One region of the Rhizobium sp. N731 genome, then DNA from elsewhere that is predicted to be linked to it. Evidence: riboswitches for the same ligand, from Rfam matches in the RefSeq annotation. Region 1 holds a riboswitch; each other region holds the start of a gene.

The links. Region 1 has a riboswitch for thiamine pyrophosphate ahead of thiM (hydroxyethylthiazole kinase). Riboswitches for the same ligand answer to the same signal wherever they lie in the genome.
Region 2: it holds a riboswitch for thiamine pyrophosphate, as region 1 does, so the genes downstream of both, AMK02_RS19590 (ABC transporter permease) here and thiM (hydroxyethylthiazole kinase) in region 1, are expected to answer to the same signal.
Region 3: it holds a riboswitch for thiamine pyrophosphate, as region 1 does, so the genes downstream of both, thiC (phosphomethylpyrimidine synthase ThiC) here and thiM (hydroxyethylthiazole kinase) in region 1, are expected to answer to the same signal.

The regions. Positions count from the first base shown of each region.
Region 1 is NZ_CP013606.1:376,187-382,752, forward strand. Features, by position in the region: gene AMK02_RS29230 (glycoside hydrolase family 3 N-terminal domain-containing protein) at 1-144, opposite strand, end outside; gene AMK02_RS29235 (GNAT family N-acetyltransferase) at 169-648, opposite strand; gene thiD (bifunctional hydroxymethylpyrimidine kinase/phosphomethylpyrimidine kinase) at 863-1,696, opposite strand; gene thiE (thiamine phosphate synthase) at 1,693-2,328, opposite strand; gene thiM (hydroxyethylthiazole kinase) at 2,325-3,128, opposite strand; TPP riboswitch at 3,171-3,267, opposite strand; gene AMK02_RS29255 (DUF1349 domain-containing protein) at 3,363-3,947, opposite strand; gene AMK02_RS29260 (ABC transporter substrate-binding protein) at 4,176-5,702, shown strand; gene AMK02_RS29265 (ABC transporter permease) at 5,786-6,566, shown strand, end outside.
Region 2 is NZ_CP013601.1:4,044,828-4,051,393, reverse strand. Features, by position in the region: gene AMK02_RS19600 (ABC transporter substrate-binding protein) at 1-376, opposite strand, end outside; gene AMK02_RS19595 (ABC transporter ATP-binding protein) at 441-1,253, opposite strand; gene AMK02_RS19590 (ABC transporter permease) at 1,250-2,056, opposite strand; TPP riboswitch at 2,217-2,330, opposite strand; gene soxR (redox-sensitive transcriptional activator SoxR) at 2,663-3,133, shown strand; gene AMK02_RS19580 (SDR family NAD(P)-dependent oxidoreductase) at 3,257-4,027, shown strand; gene AMK02_RS19575 (ArsR/SmtB family transcription factor) at 4,131-4,472, shown strand; gene AMK02_RS19570 (LysR family transcriptional regulator) at 4,550-5,443, shown strand; gene AMK02_RS19565 (formate dehydrogenase subunit gamma) at 5,579-6,058, shown strand; gene AMK02_RS19560 (formate dehydrogenase beta subunit) at 6,055-6,566, shown strand, end outside.
Region 3 is NZ_CP013602.1:84,319-90,884, forward strand. Features, by position in the region: gene AMK02_RS21335 (thiamine phosphate synthase) at 1-402, opposite strand, end outside; gene AMK02_RS21340 (thiazole synthase) at 399-1,172, opposite strand; gene thiS (sulfur carrier protein ThiS) at 1,174-1,371, opposite strand; gene thiO (glycine oxidase ThiO) at 1,368-2,354, opposite strand; gene thiC (phosphomethylpyrimidine synthase ThiC) at 2,357-4,189, opposite strand; TPP riboswitch at 4,285-4,416, opposite strand; gene AMK02_RS21360 (acyltransferase family protein) at 4,523-5,653, opposite strand; gene AMK02_RS21365 (metallophosphoesterase family protein) at 6,083-6,566, shown strand, end outside.

The DNA.
Region 1 (6,566 bases):
CCGTTTCGTCTGCTCCGGCTCGCGCTGATTGCGCCGGCCGACGAAGAGGCCGAGCGGATTGGTCTCGCGAAACAGGGCAAATTCATCATCCGAAAGAACGGGATTGGGAAGGCCGACAAAAAGGGCGAGCGGGGTCGAGGACAAGTCTATAACTCCGGGATCAGATGGTCATTTCGGAATGCTTCTCAGCATGCTTTCGTAAATGCCCTTGTCGGGGGCGGGGATGATGACGGCGCCGGCGGTCCGGGCGTAAAAATCGACAGGACCGGCATCGCCGATAAAGGCATAGGCATGGCCGAGCGTCTTCATCGCCTGAAGGGAGGCGGAAAACAGGGCGAGGCCGACGCCCTTGCCGCGCGCTTGCGGGTCAACGCCGGTCGGGCCGAAGAAGCCCCGCGCCGTCGTGTCGTAGCAGGCAAAGCCGAGCAGCTCACGGTCTTCGATGGCAATCAGGCAGGCGACGGGCTGGCGGGAGAAAGCGACCGAGACCTCGCTTGCCCAGTTCTCGCTGAACCGTTCGCGAACCCAGGTGACGACGAGATGCAGTTCCGGGGGGAGAGCCGGGCGGATGGAGGCGCCGACATGATCGGCTCGCTGTTTCAGCTCGGCGAGCTGCGCGGAGTAAAGGCTCACAAGCAGGTCCGGCACCCGACATTCCTCCTATTATTCCGTTGTTACGGAACATATACCCCTCTTATGTCATAGACTTGGCCATCTCGGCGGGCTTGTCAACAGGGTTTTTCAATCAGCGCCAGTGATTCAGCCGCGCTGGCTGCGCTCGCAACGCAGGGTGGCCGGCACAGGCGAAAACGGCCCGGGGAGACCGGGCCGTTCGATGGAGGCTGTTCGTCGATTTCAGTACTTATGCGCCGTCTTTCCAGAGCACATGAAAATGCTGCACCGGGCCATGGCCTGAGCCGACGGTGAGGCGTCCGGCCGCCGCGACCGCGCCGGCAAGATAATCCTTGGCGATGGCGACTGCCTCCCGCGCCGAAGCGCCCTTGGCAAGCTCGGCCGCCAGCGCGCTGGAGAGTGTGCAGCCGGTGCCGTGGGTGTTCTTCGTCGGCACCCGCTGGGCTTCGAACCAATGCAGCCCGTCGGCGGCGGCGAGCACGTCGGGGCTGTCGTCGCTGTCGAGATGACCGCCTTTGACCAGCACGGCGGCCGGGCCGAGGGCGCGCAGCCGTTCGGCCTGCGCCGCCATCTCCGCCCGGTTTGTCGCGACCGGCTGGTGCAGCAGCGCGGCGGCCTCCGGCAGGTTCGGCGTCAAAAGCGTGGCAAGCGGCAGCAGCCGCAGGGTCAGCACGTCGACCGCTTCGGGCGCGAGCAGGGCGGCACCGCCTTTGGCGATCATGACGGGGTCGAGGACGACGGGAATGCTGCGTCCTTTGGCGGTTGCTGCGGCCAGAGCTGCGGAAAGGGCGGCGGCGACGGCTTCGGCGATGCCGGCATTGGCAATCATGCCGATCTTGACGGCATCGACGCGCACATCGGCAAAGACGGCATCGATCTGGTCGGCAACGAATTGCGGCGGCACCAGATGCACGCCGGTGACCCCTTGCGTGTTCTGCGCCGTCAGCGCGGTCAGCACCGCCATGCCATAGACGCCGCGGGCCGAAAAGGCCTTGAGGTCGGCCTGGATGCCGGCGCCGCCGGACGGATCGGAGCCGGCGATGGAGAGGACGTTGCGGATCATGCCGGGACCTTTCGAATTTCTGCGGCGATGCGGCGGGTGGCCGCCGCCGGATCCGGCGTACCGCAGACGGCGGAGACGACGGCAAGCCCCTTGGCGCCGGCGGCAAACACGTCGGCCACATGCTCCGCTTTCAACCCGCCGATGGCGACGGACGGCACCGGCGAGAGCTGCACCAGCCTGGCAAGACCGTCAAATCCGATCGGCTGCTTGTGGTCGGCCTTGGTCGGCGTCGCAAACACCGGGCCGACGCCGGTATAATCGACGAGATCGCGATCGACGGCAGCCGCGAGCGCCTCGGTCTCGACCGAGAGGCCGAGGATCATGTCGGGGCCGATCATCCCCCGAGCGGTGCGCGCATCCATGTCCTCCTGGCCGATATGCAAGCCATCGGCGCTGATGGCGATGGCCGCCTCGACGTCATCATTGACGATGAGGCGGGCGCCGGTGCCACGGAGCGCCTGCTTCAAGGCGCGGCCGGTCTCGATCATGCGTGCTGTCCCCGCCTGTTTGTCGCGCAGCTGCACCATCGTCGCGCCGCCGGCAACGGCGAGGCGGGCGGTCTCGACCATGCCGATCCGGACGCAGAGATCCGGATCGAGGACGAGGTAGAGCGAAAGGTCGAAACGCTTCATGCGATCGATACCCTGGCTCTCGCATCCAGCGCTTCGCCGTCGAGCGCGGCCAGCGCATCGAGGAAGCGCCAGGCGAACGAGCCGGGGCCGGCCGCCCCGAGCGCGGCATCCTCGCCGGCGACGGCAAAGGTCGCGAGCGCTGCGACGGTCGCGCCGAACAGATCCTCGGGCGCGGTGGCGGCAAAGGCGCCGACAAGGCAGGTGAGCGAGCAGCCGAGTGCGGTGACCTGCGGCATCAGCACCGATCCGCCCTTGATGCGCACCGCCCTGTTACCGTCGGTCACGAAATCGACGGCGCCGGTCACGGCGACGATTGCCTGCTGCCGCTCCGCGAGCCGACGGGCCGAATCCTCCGCCTGCTCGACCGGATCGCGGCTGTCGACCCCCTGACCGCGGCTCTCCCCGCCGGCAAGCGCGATGATCTCGGAGGCATTGCCGCGGATGATCGTGGGCTTGAGCGCCAGCAGGTCGGCAACCGCTTGGCGGCGAAAGGCCGTCGCATAATGCGCCACCGGATCGAGCACCCAGGGTTTGCCTGATGAGGCAGCCGCCTTCGCCGCCGCCCGCATGCCGTCGAGCCATTGCGTCGAAAGCGTGCCGATATTGACGGTCAGCGCGCTCGCGATGCCGGCGAATTCGCCAGCTTCCTCAGCCGCATGCACCATGGCCGGCGAAGCGCCGGATGCCAGCAGGACATTGGCCGCGATGTTCATGGCGACATAATTGGTGATGCAGTGGACGAGCGGCGGCTTTTCGCGCATCGCCTCCAGCATGGCTCCCGAGGTGGTCTTGCTCTGCATAGCGCCCCTTTCAGGCGGGGCAGGCACGGGGCGGCGTCTTCGGCGATGCCCCGAGCGACTCCCTCCGCCGGCATTATCCGGTTCAGGTTCGAAGGGTTCTTCTCAGCCCGTCTATCGACGAACGCCCCTGTCTCTCATCACGCTCTTTTTCGCAGAGAAGGACGCGGCTGTCATCCCGAAAATGACATTCCGCGTTCCCTCCGACAAAACTGGTTGAACGCATCACAGCGCTCCTCAACTCAAATCATGCAGATCCGTCGTAATCGCCGGCCCGATCGAAAACTCCGAAAACCGCACCGTCAATCCACTCCTCTCCGGTGTACAGGCGGTCGGGCCGACCTCGTATCGGTCGGCAACCGGGAAGGGCGCTAGCCGTAGCAGTGGCCAGCGGTTGCCGTCGCGGGAGGCCTGGATACGAAGGGCGCCGCCTGCGACGGTGACGCGGATGTGGAAGTCCTCGAGTTGCCTGAACGGCTGCGACACCGACCAGTCGGACTTTCCGTCGGTGACGACGGTGCTGAGGAAGGCTTCGCCGTCGGTGAATTCGACGCCTGTCTTGACCCAGCGGTTTTCGTCGAGGCGCACCATCAGGCCGGCCTGGTCGTAGAGGGTGCGGAACTCGCCCTGGATGCGGATCTGGGCGGTGAAGCTCTCGGCGGTGGGGAAGGCGAGGAAGTGGCCGCTGTCGCGGGTGAAGCCGTAATAGGTCTCCCGCCAGAAATCGGTCTTGTCGCCTGTCGTCAGCGTCAGGCCGGTTGCGTCGGCGTGCCAGCTTTCCGGTTCGTTCAGCCATTTTCCGTTGTTGAAATCGATGTCCATTCCATCCTCGCTTTATTGAAGCCGCGGGCGCTGCCGATTCTTAGCGCCCCCATAATGCGCGAGCTTCGCGAAGGCGGCCAGCCGCACCCGCGGTTCGGCGGTGTTGGCCGTCGCGACCCTCGTCTCACGACATAATCCGTGGGCTTCCGCTTGACACGATTACTTCATCTCTTATTCTGTTACAAAAAGATGAATTACATAATTGTGGAACTTAACGGGAGCCCTCATATGAAAACGCTTGTCGCATTCCTGCTCGGCACCGCGCTCGTCGCTCTGCCTTCGACCCTGTTTGCCCAGGAAAAGGGCGGCGTCATCAATGTCGCGACGATCGGCGAGCCGCCGACGCTCGATCCGATGTCGTCGACGGCCGATCTCGTCGGCATCGTCACCCAGCACATTTTCGAAACGCTCTACACGTTCGACAAGAGCTGGAATGTCACGCCGCTTCTGGCCGAAAGCCTGCCCGAGATTAGCGCCGACGGCAAAACCTATACGATCAAGCTTCGGACCGGCATCAAGTTCCACGACAATAGCGACATGACCTCGGATGATGTCGTCGCCTCGCTTGGCCGCTGGATGAAGATCGCCTCGCGCGGCAAGCAGGTGGCGGGCTTCATCGACAAGATCATTGCTGCCGATCCGTCAACCGTGACCATCACGCTGAAGCAGCCCTATGCGCCGCTGACCTCGCTGCTCGCCTTCAACAATTCGGCGGCGATCATCATCCCGTCGGAAAAGCAGGACGAACCGATGAAGGAGTTCATCGGCACCGGCCCCTATATGCTGAAGGAGCGCAAGGCCGATCAATATATCCAGCTCGTTCGCTTCGACGGATACAAGTCGCGCGAAGGCGACAGCAATGGTTATGGCGGCGCCCGCCATCAATATCTCGACGAAATCCGCTTCGTGCCGGTGCCGGATCCGAACACCCGCGTCGAGGCCGCTATCTCCGGCCAGTATGATTATGTCGATTCGATCCCGGTCGAATCCTACGACAAGCTGAAGGGCTCGACGGCCTCGCAGCCGGTCATGCTGAAGCCCTTCGGCTATCCTGTTTTCGTCTTCAACACGAAGGAAGGTGTCGCCGGGAATGTCGAGGTTCGCAAGGCGATCCGCCAGGCGCTCAGCATGGAAGACATGCTGGCCGCCGCTTTCGGCAGCAAGGATTTTTATGCACTCGACGGCGCCATCTACCCCAAGAGCTTTGCCTGGTCGACGGATGCCGGCGTCGAGGGCGCCTATAATGTCGCCGATCCGGAAGGGGCGGCGGCTGCCGCCAAGAAAGCGGGTTACAATGGCGAGCCGATCCGCATCCTGACCAGCCGCCAATACGAGTTCCATTACAAGATGGCGCAGGTCGCCGCCGAATATCTGAAGCTTGCCGGCTTCACCGTCGATATGCAGGTGGTGGACTGGGCGACGCTGACGCAGCGCCGCACCGATCCGAAACTCTGGGATATCTACATCACCCACAGCCCCTTCCTGCCGGAGCCGGCGCTGATCGGCTCGCTCTCGACCAGCTCGCCCGGCTGGTGGGATACGCCGGCCCGCAAGGCCGCCGTCGATGCCTTCACCTCCGAAGTCGATCCGAAGAAGCGTGTGGCACTCTGGGCCGATGTCCAGAAGGCCGTCTATGCCGATGCGCCCTTGATGAAGATCGGCGATTTCAACGCCGTCTCGGCGAAATCGGTCAAGCTCGAGGGCGTCGATCCGGCTCCGTGGCCGTATTTCTGGAATGCCTCGATCAAGAAGTAACCATCACCACCGGCGCCGGCCCTTTGCGGCCGGCGCCGGTCTTCCTTTCTGCCGTATCCGCAAAGGCTTGAAGGCCAGCATTCATGATCCGCTACATCCTCCAGCGTCTGTTCGGCATGGTCGTCGTGATGTTCCTCGTCGTCACGATCGTCTTCGTCATCGTGCGCGTGACGCCGGGAGATCCGGCCGCCGTCATGCTCGGGCCGGATGCGACGCCGCAGGATATCGCTGATCTGAGAAGCAGGCTCGGGCTCGATCAATCGCTCGGCCTGCAATATGTGTATTATATCGGCCAGCTGCTGCGGGGCGATCTCGGCCAGTCGATCTTCCTCAACATGCCTGTGACGTCAGCGCTCATCGACCGCGCCGAGCCGACCTTCTTCCTGACGCTGTTTTCGCTTGCCATCGCCAGCGTCATCGCGCTGCCGATCGGCATCTACGCCGCCTATCGGCGCGGCTCCTTCGTCGACCAGGCGGCAACGACGCTCGCCATGTTCGCCGCCAGCATTCCGAGCTTCTGGCTCGGCCTCATCCTGATGCAGTTCTTCGCCGTCAGGCTCAATCTCTTCCCGGTCTCGGGCTATGCCGGGCCGGGCTCGACCTTCGCCGACCGCATGTATCATCTGACGCTGCCGGCCTTCGCGCTCGGCATCGTCTCCTCGGCGTTGATCCTGCGCTTCACCCGCGCCTCGATGCTCGATGTGCTCGGCGACGATTATATCCGCACGGCCCGCGCCAAGGGGCTGGTCGAGCGCAAGGTGATCCTCAAGCACGCGCTGAAGAATGCGCTGATTCCGATCCTGACGGTGCTCGGCCTGACAGCAGCGGTGCTGATATCGGGCGCCGTCGTCACCGAGACTGTTT
Region 2 (6,566 bases), on a different replicon from region 1:
TGATGTCGTCGCGCCCGCCCTTGAAGATCAGGCGTGCGGTTTCCGTCTGGACGACGCCGTAGACCATCTTCACGTCACCGCCGCCAGCCCGCTGCGTGAGGGCCTCGATCTCGCTGCTGATGCCGAAATCGGCGACCCCGTTCGACACCAGCGTGCCGGCACTGGTGTCGGTAAAGGGTAGAATTTCGACATCGAGGCCGGCGGCCGCATAGAAGCCCTTCGCCTTGGCGACATAGATGCCGATATGATTGGTGTTGGGCGTCCAGTCGAGCGCGATGCGAACCTTTGCGGGCGCCGGTTGGCCGAAGGCGGCGCGGCCGGCGAGGCTTGTTGCGATGGTGGCAAGGATCGTCTGGCGACGGGTGAGAAGCGGCATGGTGACCTCCTCAGGTCTTGAGAGCATGATGCCGAAAAGTGCGGTTTTCGGACGACATCAGGCTCTAACTCTTAAAATTGGAACAGGAGCCAGATTTCAGGCCGGTCGGCCTAAAATCATCCTGTTCTAGCGGATGAAGCAGGGTTTGCAGGATTTCAGTCTCGATTGCCTGAGCCGCGGGTGAACCGAGATCGGCGATGCTTCTCGGGCGGGGCAGGGGGACACGGAATTCGCGGATGACGCGGGCCGGGCGGGCAGACAGCACGTAGATCCGATCGGAGAGGAAAACGGCCTCGCGGACATCGTGCGTGATTAGCAGCGCCGTCCAGCGATGTTCGGTCCACATGCCTTGCAGCCACTCCTGGATCTGTGTGCGGGTCAGCGCATCGAGCGCGCCGAAGGGCTCGTCGAGCAGCAGCATGTCCTGCTTCTGGATGACGGTGCGCAGCAGTGCCGCACGCTGTCGCATGCCGCCGGAAAGAGAAGAGGGGTAGTGATGCTCGAAGCCGGCAAGGCCGAACCGCTCGAAGAGGGGTGCGACAGCGGCGCGGGCCGCCCGACGACTCATTCCCTTCACTTCCAGGCCGAGCGCGGCATTATCGATGATCGGGCGCCAGGGCATCAGCGCATCGCGTTGCGGCATGAAGGCAAAGGAATGCGGCGTCTGTTCCAGCGCTGCACCGTTGAAAAGCATGGCGCCGGAATCAGGCCGCAGCGCCTGTGTCAGCAGTCTCAGCACGGTCGATTTTCCGGAGCCGGATGGGCCGACGATCGAGACGAACTCGCCGTTTGCGACGGTGAGTGAAATGTCGCTCAGAATCTTCATGCCGTCGAAGGATTTCGAGATGTTGCGCAGCTCAAGCATCTGACCGGTCATCGGCGCCGCTCCTGGGATGGCTGCCAGGGCATGACGAAACGCTGGATAACCAGCGTCAGCGCGAAGAGGCAGAGCGTCAAGAGAGCGCTGACGATCACGGCGGCGAGCACGAGATCGGGACGGAAATTGTTCTTGGCGTTGAGGATATAGATGCCGAGGCCGCTTGCAGCGCCGGCATATTCGGCAAAGATCGCGCCGACGACGGCATAGGTGATCGAGATCCTGAGACCCGCGAAGAAAAAGGGCAAAGAGGAGGGAAGGCGCGCCAGGCGGAAAATGCGCCAGCGGCTCGCCTTCATCGAGTTCAGCAATTCGGCAATATCGCGGTCGGTCGCCTCGTAACCCTGAAGCAGCGCAACGAGCAGCGGGAAAAAGGTGACGAGGGCCACCAGCAATATCTTCGGCAAAAGGCCGAAACCGAACCAGAGAACGACGAGGGGTGCGATCGCCACCAGCGGCAAAGTTTGACTGGCAATGAAGATCGGCAGCAGTGCCCGGCGCATGAAGGGCATGAAATCCATCAGGATCGAAGAGGCGAAGGCGAAGGCGAGCGACAGAGCGAAACCGCCGAGTGTGGCGCCGAGCGTCGGCCAGGTGTTTGACATCAGCCCCTCTCGGTTCAGCCAACCCTGGACAAGGATACGCGAAGGCGCCGGCAGAATGGACGGTTTGATGCCGGAAAGATCGACATAGAGTTCCCATGCCGCCAGAAAGGCAAAGCCTGCGAGCAAGGCGGGCATTGCCCGGTACACGGCGAGACAGAGCGTCGCAAGACGCGAATCCGATGGGCGTGGCGATGTCATCGGCGTTCGATTTCAGGCTTTCGTCGGGCCGTTCGCGCAAACCTGTCGAGGGCATCGGTCTCGATGCGCAGCCTGCCGCAATTCGGGGCGATTGCCTTGACGGCATCGATAGGGATGCCGGCGGAATGGCCGGACGTCGGGTAGAGTGACACTTGCGCGCCGGAATGCATTTGGACCTCGCTCCGCTGGCATTACCCAGATCAGCTTAGAAGGGTCCGGAAGCTTGCGCCTCGCATCTCAGCCCCGGCGACACGGAGCTCCCCTGTTATTTCGGCGAAAACTATCATCGGGGTTTTCTTGCCGCAACCGCAAAATTGCAAAGCAGTCCGGCCGGTCGGGACGGGGCGCAAATGAAAAAACACCCGGACAGAGGTCCTGTCCGGGTGTTTCCGAGGTTCCGTACCTGCCGGGAACGGAACCCGAGCGCTCGCCTCTCGGGGGCCATATCGGCTGGAGCGATCGATACGGGGGCGGACGAGCGCCGATGCCCTCGTTCCAGCTTTTATCGACCGGATGATCTCACTGCCGCTCCTTCCTGCGCCTCACGCTTTACGGGCGGGGGAGCAGGGGTTATAAAACCTCAACTAATATTGAGGTCAATAGGCGATGAATAGGATTTCTGCAACGCCGCTCGGCAGGCTTCTGACGGTCGGTGAAGTGGCGCAACGCAGCGGTCTTGCCGTCTCGGCGCTGCATTTCTATGAGGTCAAGGGGCTGATCTCGAGTATCCGCACGCGCGGCAACCAGCGGCGCTACGGACGCGATGTGCTTCGCCGGCTCGGCATCATCAAGGTGGCGCAACGTGTCGGCATTCCGCTTTCGGAAATCCAGACGGCATTTGCCTCCCTGCCGCAGGGACGCACGCCGACGGTTGCCGACTGGCAGACGCTGTCGGCGCGCTGGAAGGATGAGCTCGACACGCGAATCAGACAGCTGAGCCTGCTGCGAGACCGTCTGACCGGCTGCATCGGCTGCGGCTGCCTGTCGATCGAAAGCTGTCCGTTGCGCAATCCCTTCGATCGGCTCGGCGAGGAAGGGCCGGGCCCGCGGCTGCTGGAGAGCGAAAACGAAGTGTGAGCTTTCGGGGAAGAGCGCTAGCCTCTCGCGGAAAGATGATGCCGCCTTTCTTTCGGCCGGCGCGCTCATATGTTAAGGGCGAATGGCGCAACAGGCGGCTTTGTCCGCGAGGAGGACGGCTTCGTGTTCCATCCGAGACTATTCGAGAATCGCAATGTCATCGTGACCGGAGCCGGGCGGGGCATCGGCCTCGAAGTGGCCCGGCAGTTCCTGGACTGCGGCGCGAAGGTGATCGTCCATACCGGACGCAAACCGGGGCGCGAGCTGCCGGATTTTCTGCTGACGGCTGAATCCGAAAGACGGGCGCTGCTGCTGCACGCCGATTTCACCGCCGCTGGCGGCGCTGCGCAATTTGCCGAAAATGCGCTTGCCTTTTTCGACAAGGTGCATGTGCTCGTCAATAACGCCGGCACCATGCTCGGCCGTTTTCCGGCTGCCACACTGACCGACGCAGATTATGAGGCGATCGTGCGTTTGAACCAGACGTCGGTGGTGGCGCTGACGCGTGCGCTGCTGCCGGCATTAAAGGCGGCGGAAGGCGCTGCCATCGTCAACACCGTTTCAATTTCCGCGCTGACCGGCGGCAGTCCCGGTTCTTCGATCTATTCCGCTTCGAAAGCTTTCGTTTCCACCTATTCCAAGGCGCTTGCCCGCGAGCTCGCGCCGGATAGCATCCGCGTCAATTGTGTCTCGCCCGGAACGATCGAGACGGATTTCCATGAGCGCTATTCCTCCCGCGAAAAGCTGGAGCAGACGAGAAAGTCTATTCCCTTGCAGCGGCTGGGCACGGCGGAGGACTGCGCTCCGGCCTATCTGTTCCTGGCGGCACCCTCCCTCTCCGGATACATTACCGGCCAGGTCATCGAGATCAATGGCGGCCAGCTTATCTGCTGATTTGGTTAGACCTTTTTTGACATTTCATCACTTTTGGCAAATTCGCGTGTGCGAATATGCTATTGTGCTGATCTGCCTTTTCGCTTCCCTTCCGAGATGTCGAATGCCATTGCCCAAGCCCGAGCCGGGAATGTCCGGTCAGGAACTGCACAAACTCGCTGGAAACGCTCGTGAGGCGAGCGATCTGCTGAAGGCACTGGCGCACCAGACCCGACTTCTGATTCTTTGCATACTCGCGAGTGAGGAGCGGACGGTCGGTGAAATCGAAAACATCCTCGGCATTCAGCAGGCAATGGTCTCGCAGCAGCTCGCACGTTTAAGGCTTGAAGGCCTCGTCAATACGCGCCGTCAGGGTAGGCTGGTCTATTACCGTATCGGCAATACAAGCGTGCTTGCCTTCCTTGAATCGTTGTTCGATCTTTTTCCGGCTGCTGAAAACAATTAGTACCGCCCTTGCGGAACACGGTTGCTGCGTCGAAGATGGGCTGATCCGGATGATTTCGCGCCGGATCGGGAGACCGGATGATCGACAAGCTGGAATTTTTCATCGCCCTTGCCAACGAAAAGCATTTCGGCCGCGCCGCGGAGGAGTGCGGGATTTCCCAGCCAACACTTTCGGCCGCCATCCGGCAGCTTGAAGACCAGCTTGGCGTCATGCTGGTGCAGCGCGGCTCGCGGTTTCAGGGGCTGACGCCGGAGGGGCAGCGGGTGCTTGAATGGGCGCGGCGCATCGTCGGCGATGCTCGCACCATGCGGGAAGAGATGCGCGCCGCCCGCCGCGGTCTTTCCGGCCACATCCGCCTCGCTGCCATTCCGACCGCGCTCGCCATGCTTTCGCGCATCACCACGCCCTTTCAGGAACGACATCCGGGAGTGACCTTCTCGATCGTCTCGCGGAACTCGCTGCAGGTGCTGAGCATGCTCGAAAATCTCGAGATCGATGCCGGTATCACCTATCTTGAAAATGAGCCGCTCGGACGTGTCACCAGTGTTCCCCTCTACGCCGAGCGCTATCACCTGATCACGGCTGCGGGCAGCCCGCTGTCCGATCGCGACAACGTGACCTGGAAGGAGGTCGGCGATCTTCGGCTTTGTCTATTGACCGCCGACATGCAGAACCGACGCATCATCAACCGGCACCTGACGGAAGCGGGCGCGACCGTACATCCAACTCTCGAATCCAACTCGATGATCGTGCTGTTCTCGCATGTCAGAACTGGGCGCTGGGCAAGCATCATGCCGCGCAACGTCGCGAAATCATTTGGATTCCCAATAGAAATCCGCATGATTCCGATCGTTGAACCGGAGGCCCACCATCTGGTCGGCCTCGTCGCGCCCTATCGCGAACCCTTCACGCCGCTCGTTTCGGCCTTGCTGCATGAAGCGCGCGTGCTCGTGCGGGATGAAGAGCTCTGATAGAGAAAACCTATCAATCCACGAGATAGCTTTATTGATCGTCGCCGGCTTCCCTGAGATGCTGCATGAGGGGATGGCCTCATGCCGGTGGAGAGCGCCATTCCGCAACGAGCAAGCGGCTGGGAGGGCTGCCTCATGACCATTCATATCGCCGAAGGCGATATCGCAGCGCGCACGCGTTCCATTGTCGCCGACCTTCGCTCCCTTGAAGGGCCGCTGCTTCCCATTCTTCATCAAGTTCAGCAGGAATTCGGCTATGTGCCGCAGCAAGCCCTGCCCGTGATCGCGGAGGAACTGAACCTTTCGCGCGCCGAGGTGCATGGCGTGATGACCTTTTATCACGATTATCGCGACCACCCCGCCGGGCGGCATGTGCTGAAGCTCTGTCGCGCCGAGGCCTGTCAGTCGATGGGTGGTGACGCGCTGGCTGAGCGCATCAAGGCGCTGCTCGGCATCGATTTTCACCAGACGACGCTCGACGGCAGCGTGACGCTGGAGGCAGTCTACTGCCTCGGGCTCTGCGCCTGCGCGCCGTCGGCAATGCTCGACGGCGAGGTGTATGGCCGGCTCGACGATCAGATGGCGGCGGAACTCGTTGCGGAGGCGCGCCGATGACAGTCAAGATATATGTTCCGCGCGATGCCGCTGCGCTGGCGCTCGGGGCCGAAAAGGTGGCAAAGGCGATTGCCCAGGAGATCGTCGCCCGCGGCCTCGATGCCGAGATCGTGCGCAACGGCTCGCGCGGAATGTTCTGGCTGGAGCCGCTGGTCGAGGTCGAGCTTGCCGGCAAGCGCATCGGCTACGGACCGGTGAAGGCAAAGGATGTGTCCGGTCTTTTCGACGCCGGGATCGCCAACGGCGGCGATCATCCCCTCTGCCTCGGGGAGGTTGAAGACCTCCCGTTCTTGAAGGAACAGACCCGCTTGACCTTCGCCCGCTGCGGCGTCATCAATCCGCTCTCGCTTTCGGATTACGAGGCGCATGGCGGCCTTGCCGGCCTTCGCCGCGCCGTGGCGATGGCGCCCGCTGAAATCGTCAAGGAAGTCACCGATTCCGGCCTGCGCGGTCGCGGCGGTGCCGGCTTTCCCACGGGCATCAAGTGGAAGACCGTTCTCGATGCTAG
Region 3 (6,566 bases), on a different replicon from region 1:
CGGCGCCCATTTCATCTGTTTGAGAATCGTCGGCCAGACCGGTCCGAGTGCAACGTAATCCGGCTCGGCCGCCAGCGCCGTCTCCAGCTCCGATATGTCGTGCGTCGAAAGGCCGAGCTTCAGGCCGGCGCGACGAATGGCATTCCTGTCGGCGGCCATCAGGTCTTCCTGCCCGAGATGAATGAAATCGCATCCTTCATCGATCGCCAGTTTCCAGTAGTCGTTGACGACCAATTGGCAACCTGCTGCCGCGCAGGCAGCCTTCGAACGCCGGATCTCCTCGCGAAGCGCGGAGTCCGGGCAATCCTTGATGCGCAGCTGGACGAGTTTGACGCCGAGTGGCACGAGACGCTCGACCCATTCGGCGCTGTCGACGATGAGATAGAAGGGGTCTAGCCTCATGAGAAGACTGCCTTGCCGATGACGGGAGTGGATGGGACGGCCATGTCGCGCGGCTCCAACGGCACGGCGCCATGCGCAATGCGGCCGGCATCGATGGCAAGCGCGAAGGCCTCGGCCATGGCGGCGGGATCACCAGCGCCGGCAACGGCGGTGTTGAGAAGAACGGCATCATAGCCGTATTCCATGACAGCGGCGGCGTGAGACGGGCGGCCGATGCCGGCATCGACGATGAGCGGCACATCCGGAAAATGTGCTCGGAATGCCCGCAGCGCCATCGGGTTCACCGGTCCCATGGCGGAGCCGATCGGCGCGCACCAGGGCATCAGAACGCGGCAGCCGGCATCCAGCAGTTTTTCGGCGACGACTAGATCGTCGGTCGTATAGGGGAAGACCTGAAAGCCTTCGCCCGACAGGATGCGAGCCGCTTCGACAAGGCCGAAGACATCGGGCTGCAGCGTATCGTGATGGCCGATCACCTCGAGCTTGATCCAGTCGGTGCGGAATACGTCGCGCGCCATCTTCGCCGTCAGCACAGCCTCCTGTACGCTGTGGCATCCGGCGGTATTCGGCAGCACGCGCACACCAAGCTCGCGGATCAGCTCGAAGAAGGCGCCACCCGCCTTGCCGCCGGCGGCCTCGCGCCGAAGCGAGACAGTGACAATCTCAGCCTTCGAGCGTCTCACGGCTTCTGCAAGGACGGCGGGTGACGGGTAGCGGGCGGTGCCGAGCAGCAGTCGGGAGCGGACTTCAACATCATAAATTTTCAGCATCTCAGCCCCCTTGCATCGGTGAGAGAATTTCGATGCGGTCGCCTTCGCCGAGCCTGAAATCGGCGCGATCCTCGCGGTGCACCAACTCGCCGTTGACCGCAGTTGCCAGCCAGCCGCCTTCGTAGTCCAGAGCGAGAAGCAGGTCTGCGAGCGTCGCGGCCGCGACCTGCTGTTCCTCGCCATTGATGATGAAGGTCATGAGGGCCTCCTTTCCGGTTGTCCTTGTTCTGTGAGAAGACGCCGCGCCACCTCGCCGGCCATCGCCGGCGCCAGCAGAAAGCCGTGGCGGTAGAGGCCGTTGACATGGAGGGTGGATCCCTCCTGTGTCACCCGCGGCAGATTGTCGGGATTAGCGGGGCGCACGCCTGCACCGGTTTCCGTGACCCGTGCCTCGCCGAAGGCGGGATGCATCGCATAGGCGGCGTTCAGCAACTCCATCAGCGAACGCGCGGTAACCGGGCCGGCATCGTCGCTTTCGATCATCGTCGCGCCGACCATGAAGCGATTTTTCTCGCGCGGCACGATGTAGATCGGGTGGCGGGGATGCAGCAGGCGGACGGGGCGGGACAGACTGAGCTCGCTTGTTTCGAGGCAGAGCATCTCACCTCGAACACCGCGCAATCCGGGCAGCCGGCCGATCTGGGCGGCACCGGTGCAGTCGATCACCCGGTCATAATGGGCAAAATCAGCTTCGCCGGTGACGCCGAGCATGAGACGCATGCGGGCGTCCTCCAACCCTGCGGCCAGGGCGGCGAGCGCCTGCCGTGGATCGAGATGCGCTTCCTGCCGGAAGAACAGCGCCCTGCGGAAGCGGCCGGCGAGATCAGGCTCCAGAGCGGCGATCGCCGCCTCGTCCAGCCATTCCCATCCACTTGTCCGGCGGGAAAAGCGGTCGAGCTCGCCGGCATCGCGCCCGCCCGCCACGACAAGTGTTCCCCGGCGATTGACATGGCCGGGCAGTGCAGCCTCCCACCAGTCCGCGGCAAGGCGACCGAGCGTCAGCACCGGCTCCTCCGCACCTTCCCGCTCGCACCACGGCGCCAGCATGCCGCCGGCAAAGCCGGAGGCACCAGCGCCGACCTTGTCGGCCAGCTCCGCAAGGGTGACGCGGAAGCCGTGGCGATAGAGCTGCCAGGCCACGGTGAGGCCGGCAACGCCGGCCCCCTTGACGAGAACGCGCATGGTCATTCTCCGACGGGCGTTTTCGCGACCTCTGCGACCGGCATGTAGAGATCGCCGCCATCGCGGTACTTGGCCGCCATGGCTTCCAATCCCTCTTTCTGGGCTTCGGCGCGAATGTCGTGGGAAATTCGCATGGAGCAGAATTTCGGGCCGCACATCGAACAGAAATGCGCCACCTTGTGCGCCTCCTTCGGGAGGGTCTCGTCGTGGAAGGAACGCGCCGTATCCGGGTCGAGGGAGAGGTTGAACTGATCCTCCCAACGGAATTCGAAGCGCGCCCGCGACAGCGCATCGTCGCGGATGCGGGCGGCCGGATGTCCCTTGGCAAGATCGGCGGCATGGGCGGCGATCTTGTAGGTAATGACGCCGGTCTTGACGTCGCTGCGGTCGGGCAGCCCCAGATGCTCCTTCGGCGTGACGTAGCAGAGCATCGCCGTGCCGAACCAGCCGATCATGGCGGCTCCGATGCCGGAGGTAATGTGATCATAGCCCGGCGCGATGTCGGTCGTCAGCGGACCGAGCGTATAGAAGGGGGCTTCGCCGCAGACCTTGAGCTGCTTATCCATATTCTCTTTGATCTTGTGCATCGGCACATGGCCGGGGCCTTCGATCATCACCTGGCAATCCCTGGCCCAGGCGATCTTCGTCAGTTCGCCGAGGGTTTCGAGCTCGGCAAATTGCGCTGCGTCATTGGCATCCGCGATCGACCCCGGCCGCAAACCGTCGCCGAGCGAGAAGGAGACGTCATAGGCACGGCAGATGTCGCAGATTTCCTCGAAATGCTCGTAGAGGAAACTCTCCTTGTGGTGATGCAAACACCACTTGGCCATGATCGAGCCGCCGCGTGAGACGATGCCGGTGACGCGATTGACGGTGAGCGGAATATAGGCCAGCCGCACGCCCGCATGGATCGTGAAATAATCGACGCCCTGCTCGGCCTGCTCGATCAGCGTATCCCGATAGACTTCCCAGGTCAGATCTTCGGCAATGCCGTTGACCTTCTCGAGCGCCTGGTAAAGCGGCACGGTTCCAATCGGAACCGGCGAGTTGCGAATGATCCATTCGCGGATGTTGTGAATGTTGCGACCGGTGGAAAGGTCCATGACGGTGTCGGCGCCCCAGCGGATCGCCCAGACCATCTTTTCCACCTCTTCCGCCATCGACGAGGTGACGGCCGAATTGCCGATATTGGCGTTGATCTTCACGAGGAAATTCCGGCCGATGATCATCGGTTCGGATTCGGGGTGGTTGATATTCGCTGGGATGATCGCCCTGCCCTCGGCGACTTCCCGGCGCACGAATTCGGGCGTCACGAAATCCGGAACATGCGCGCCGAAGCTCTCGCCGTCGCGGGTGAGCGCCTCCTTCGCGGCCTGCCGGCCGAGGTTTTCGCGGATCGCGATAAATTCCATTTCCGGGGTGATAATGCCGGCCCGCGCATAGGCGAGCTGGGTGACGGCGCGGCCGGCCTTTGCCTTTAGCGGCGTGTTGCGAATGGGAAATTCCGGCGTCAGCCGTTCGCCCGTGGCAAAACCATTGTCTTCAGGCTTCACCACCCGGCCTTCGTAGGCTTCGACGTCGCCACGCGCCCTGACCCAGGCCTCGCGCAAACGCGGCAGCCCGGCGTCGATGGAGACCACGTGGGCCGGATCGGTATAAGGGCCGGAGGAATCATAGACCGTGACCGGCGGTTCACCCGAGGTCGGGTGAAGGTTGATTTCGCGCATCGGCACGCGCAGATCCGGATAGAGCGTTCCGGGTTTGACGATCTTGGTCGAGGCCGGAAGCGAGCCGGTGGTGACGACGGGAGTAAGCTGGGGTGCAACAATATTCATGGATGAGGCTCCAAGGTTTGACGTTTGGAGACCCAGTTCCAGTGTTGGAATGATGGAAAGACGCCTTCCGCGACAAAGCGAAGATCCGCCCAACAGCCGCAGCGTCCGCACCGTCCCTACGCCAGTATGAACTGGATCAGGTTCAACGGGTCACTGCGCCACAACAGGCAAAGCCGTATTGTTCAGCAGAATCTCAGCCCCTTGCCGGGACACCCCTGGTGAATGTTCGGCATCAAAGAGCGGAGCGGCCTTCGTGTCAAGCCACGACCCGATGCGTTTCCATCGCCCAATCCCTAGCACGGGGGTTGCCGCCGTCGCAAAAAAACGACGCCGTCAAGCTGATCTGAGCAGCTTGCGGCCTAAATAGACGCGCACGGGTGTATCGAAGCGAGTGTACAAGAGATGCGCAACAGCTATGGCAGTCAGGAGTGCGAGGCCGGCGGTGATCGGCCGTGGGATCACCTCGCCGGTGGAGATTTGGAGCTGTGCGCCGAGTTGCATTATTGGCTGATGGACGATGTAGAGAGGATAAGATATCTGGCCAAGATATGCGGCGAATGGCCGTTTCTCATGGGAGGAAACCGCTACGGCCAGCACGAGCACGATCGGAAATATGATAGCGATGCAGACGAAGTCGAAGATGTCTCTGGCGACGGCAAAGGGGCAAAACAGAACCGCGATCAGGAGGAAAAGCGGGACCTGAGGCGGTACCGCCCTGATACGGTTGCTTATATCCCAGCGGAGGATCAGCACACCGGCAAGGAACGAAAAGCCGACCCTGACCAATCCCTCGAAGAACGTTCGCCAGCTGCCAAATCCGACCGATCCGACGGTACCCTCGATCGAGACGACGGCGAAAAGCGCTGCGGCCAATAGGGCGAGAGCCGCTATCTCATGCCAAAGACGAATTCTCCGTCGGGCGACTGAGCCGTAGGCCACGCCTGCGACTATTTCAAAACAGATAGACCAGAGGGGGTTGTTGATCGCGAACGCCTCTTGTCCCACCAAAAGTCCGAGCGGCAAAAGAAGCAATGCGCCGAGTGCAAGAATCGAGACGTCAAGACCGGAAAGAATCGAGGCGTAGGTAAATTGCGCCGCGAGAACGCCTAAAGCGACACCGACCGCGATCATGGGATAAAGTCGTATTGTGCGTTTGAGGAGGAATGTCCTGTTTCGCAACATGCCCGACTTCAGCTTTGCGTCATATCCGTGTGCGAGAACGAAGCCACTGAGACAAAAGAAGAAATCCACCGCCAGATAGGCGTGAAAATGAAGGCCGAAGGCAAAAGCCTGGTTAGCATGTAGGAGAACCACTGACAGCGCCGCTATCCCCCGAAGCTCGTCCAGGAAGACAAAATGGTTCTTTACCTCGTTTTCCCAACTGGCCGGGCGCAAGGCGCCATTGGTATCGAGATCCGCGGTGCCACAGAATTCTGATCGGGTTAACTCGTCTGTGACAGCCAAGGGCTTTCACTCCCCTCATGTTTGCGTGCATTTTCCTGCCGGGAGTCAAAAACCGCTGCACATTCCGCGAAGATCGTCCGGCTCATTTTCTTCCGCAAGTTGCGACGATAGACATTTGGGTTGAAAATATTGCCACAGCGGAACCTAAAGTTTTATCGACAGGAAATTTGCCGCCGCGATACCGAAAGCAGCAATCATGAGTTTGCATTCGAAATACCTCATGCTGCGATTGCTGCCGTGCCTGCCCCGATCGAGCAGCATTGACTGTGGATGGGCCGGTTTCGCCGACCCATTTTACTCGCCAGGCCGCCGCCGCCATGCTCTGAATGTTCGTGGCATATTCCGATGTTTTACTGCCGGGCGATAACGATCGTACGCTTATCTCCGGCGCCTGTTGGATCACTCTATCGCAACACCATTCTTGCATTCATGGCCTATCGTTTCGTCCACACCGCCGATCTCCATCTCGACTCTCCCCTGCGCTCTCTCGCGCTTCGCAACGCAGAGCTGGCCGACCTCGTGAGTGACGCCAGCCGGCAAGCGCTGGTCGCGATCGTCGATCTTTGCCTTGAAGAGCGGGTCGATGCGCTTGTCATCGCCGGTGATCTCTATGACGGCGAGCAGACGTCGATGAAGACGGCGCGCTTCCTGGCAGGCGAGCTCGAACGCCTGCACCGAGCGGGCATCTCAGTCTTCAAGATCCGGGGCAATCATGATGCGATGTCGAAGATCGCCAGGGAACTGGTGATGCCCGATACGGTGAAGATCTTCGGCGGTCATGCCGAGATCGTGGAGGCCACGAAGGGCAGCTTGTCGGTCGCGATCCACGGCCTGAGCTTTGCGAAACCGCAGGCCCCGGACCCGTTGCTGCCGAAATTCAAGCCGCCGGTAGCGGATGCCGTCAACATCGGCA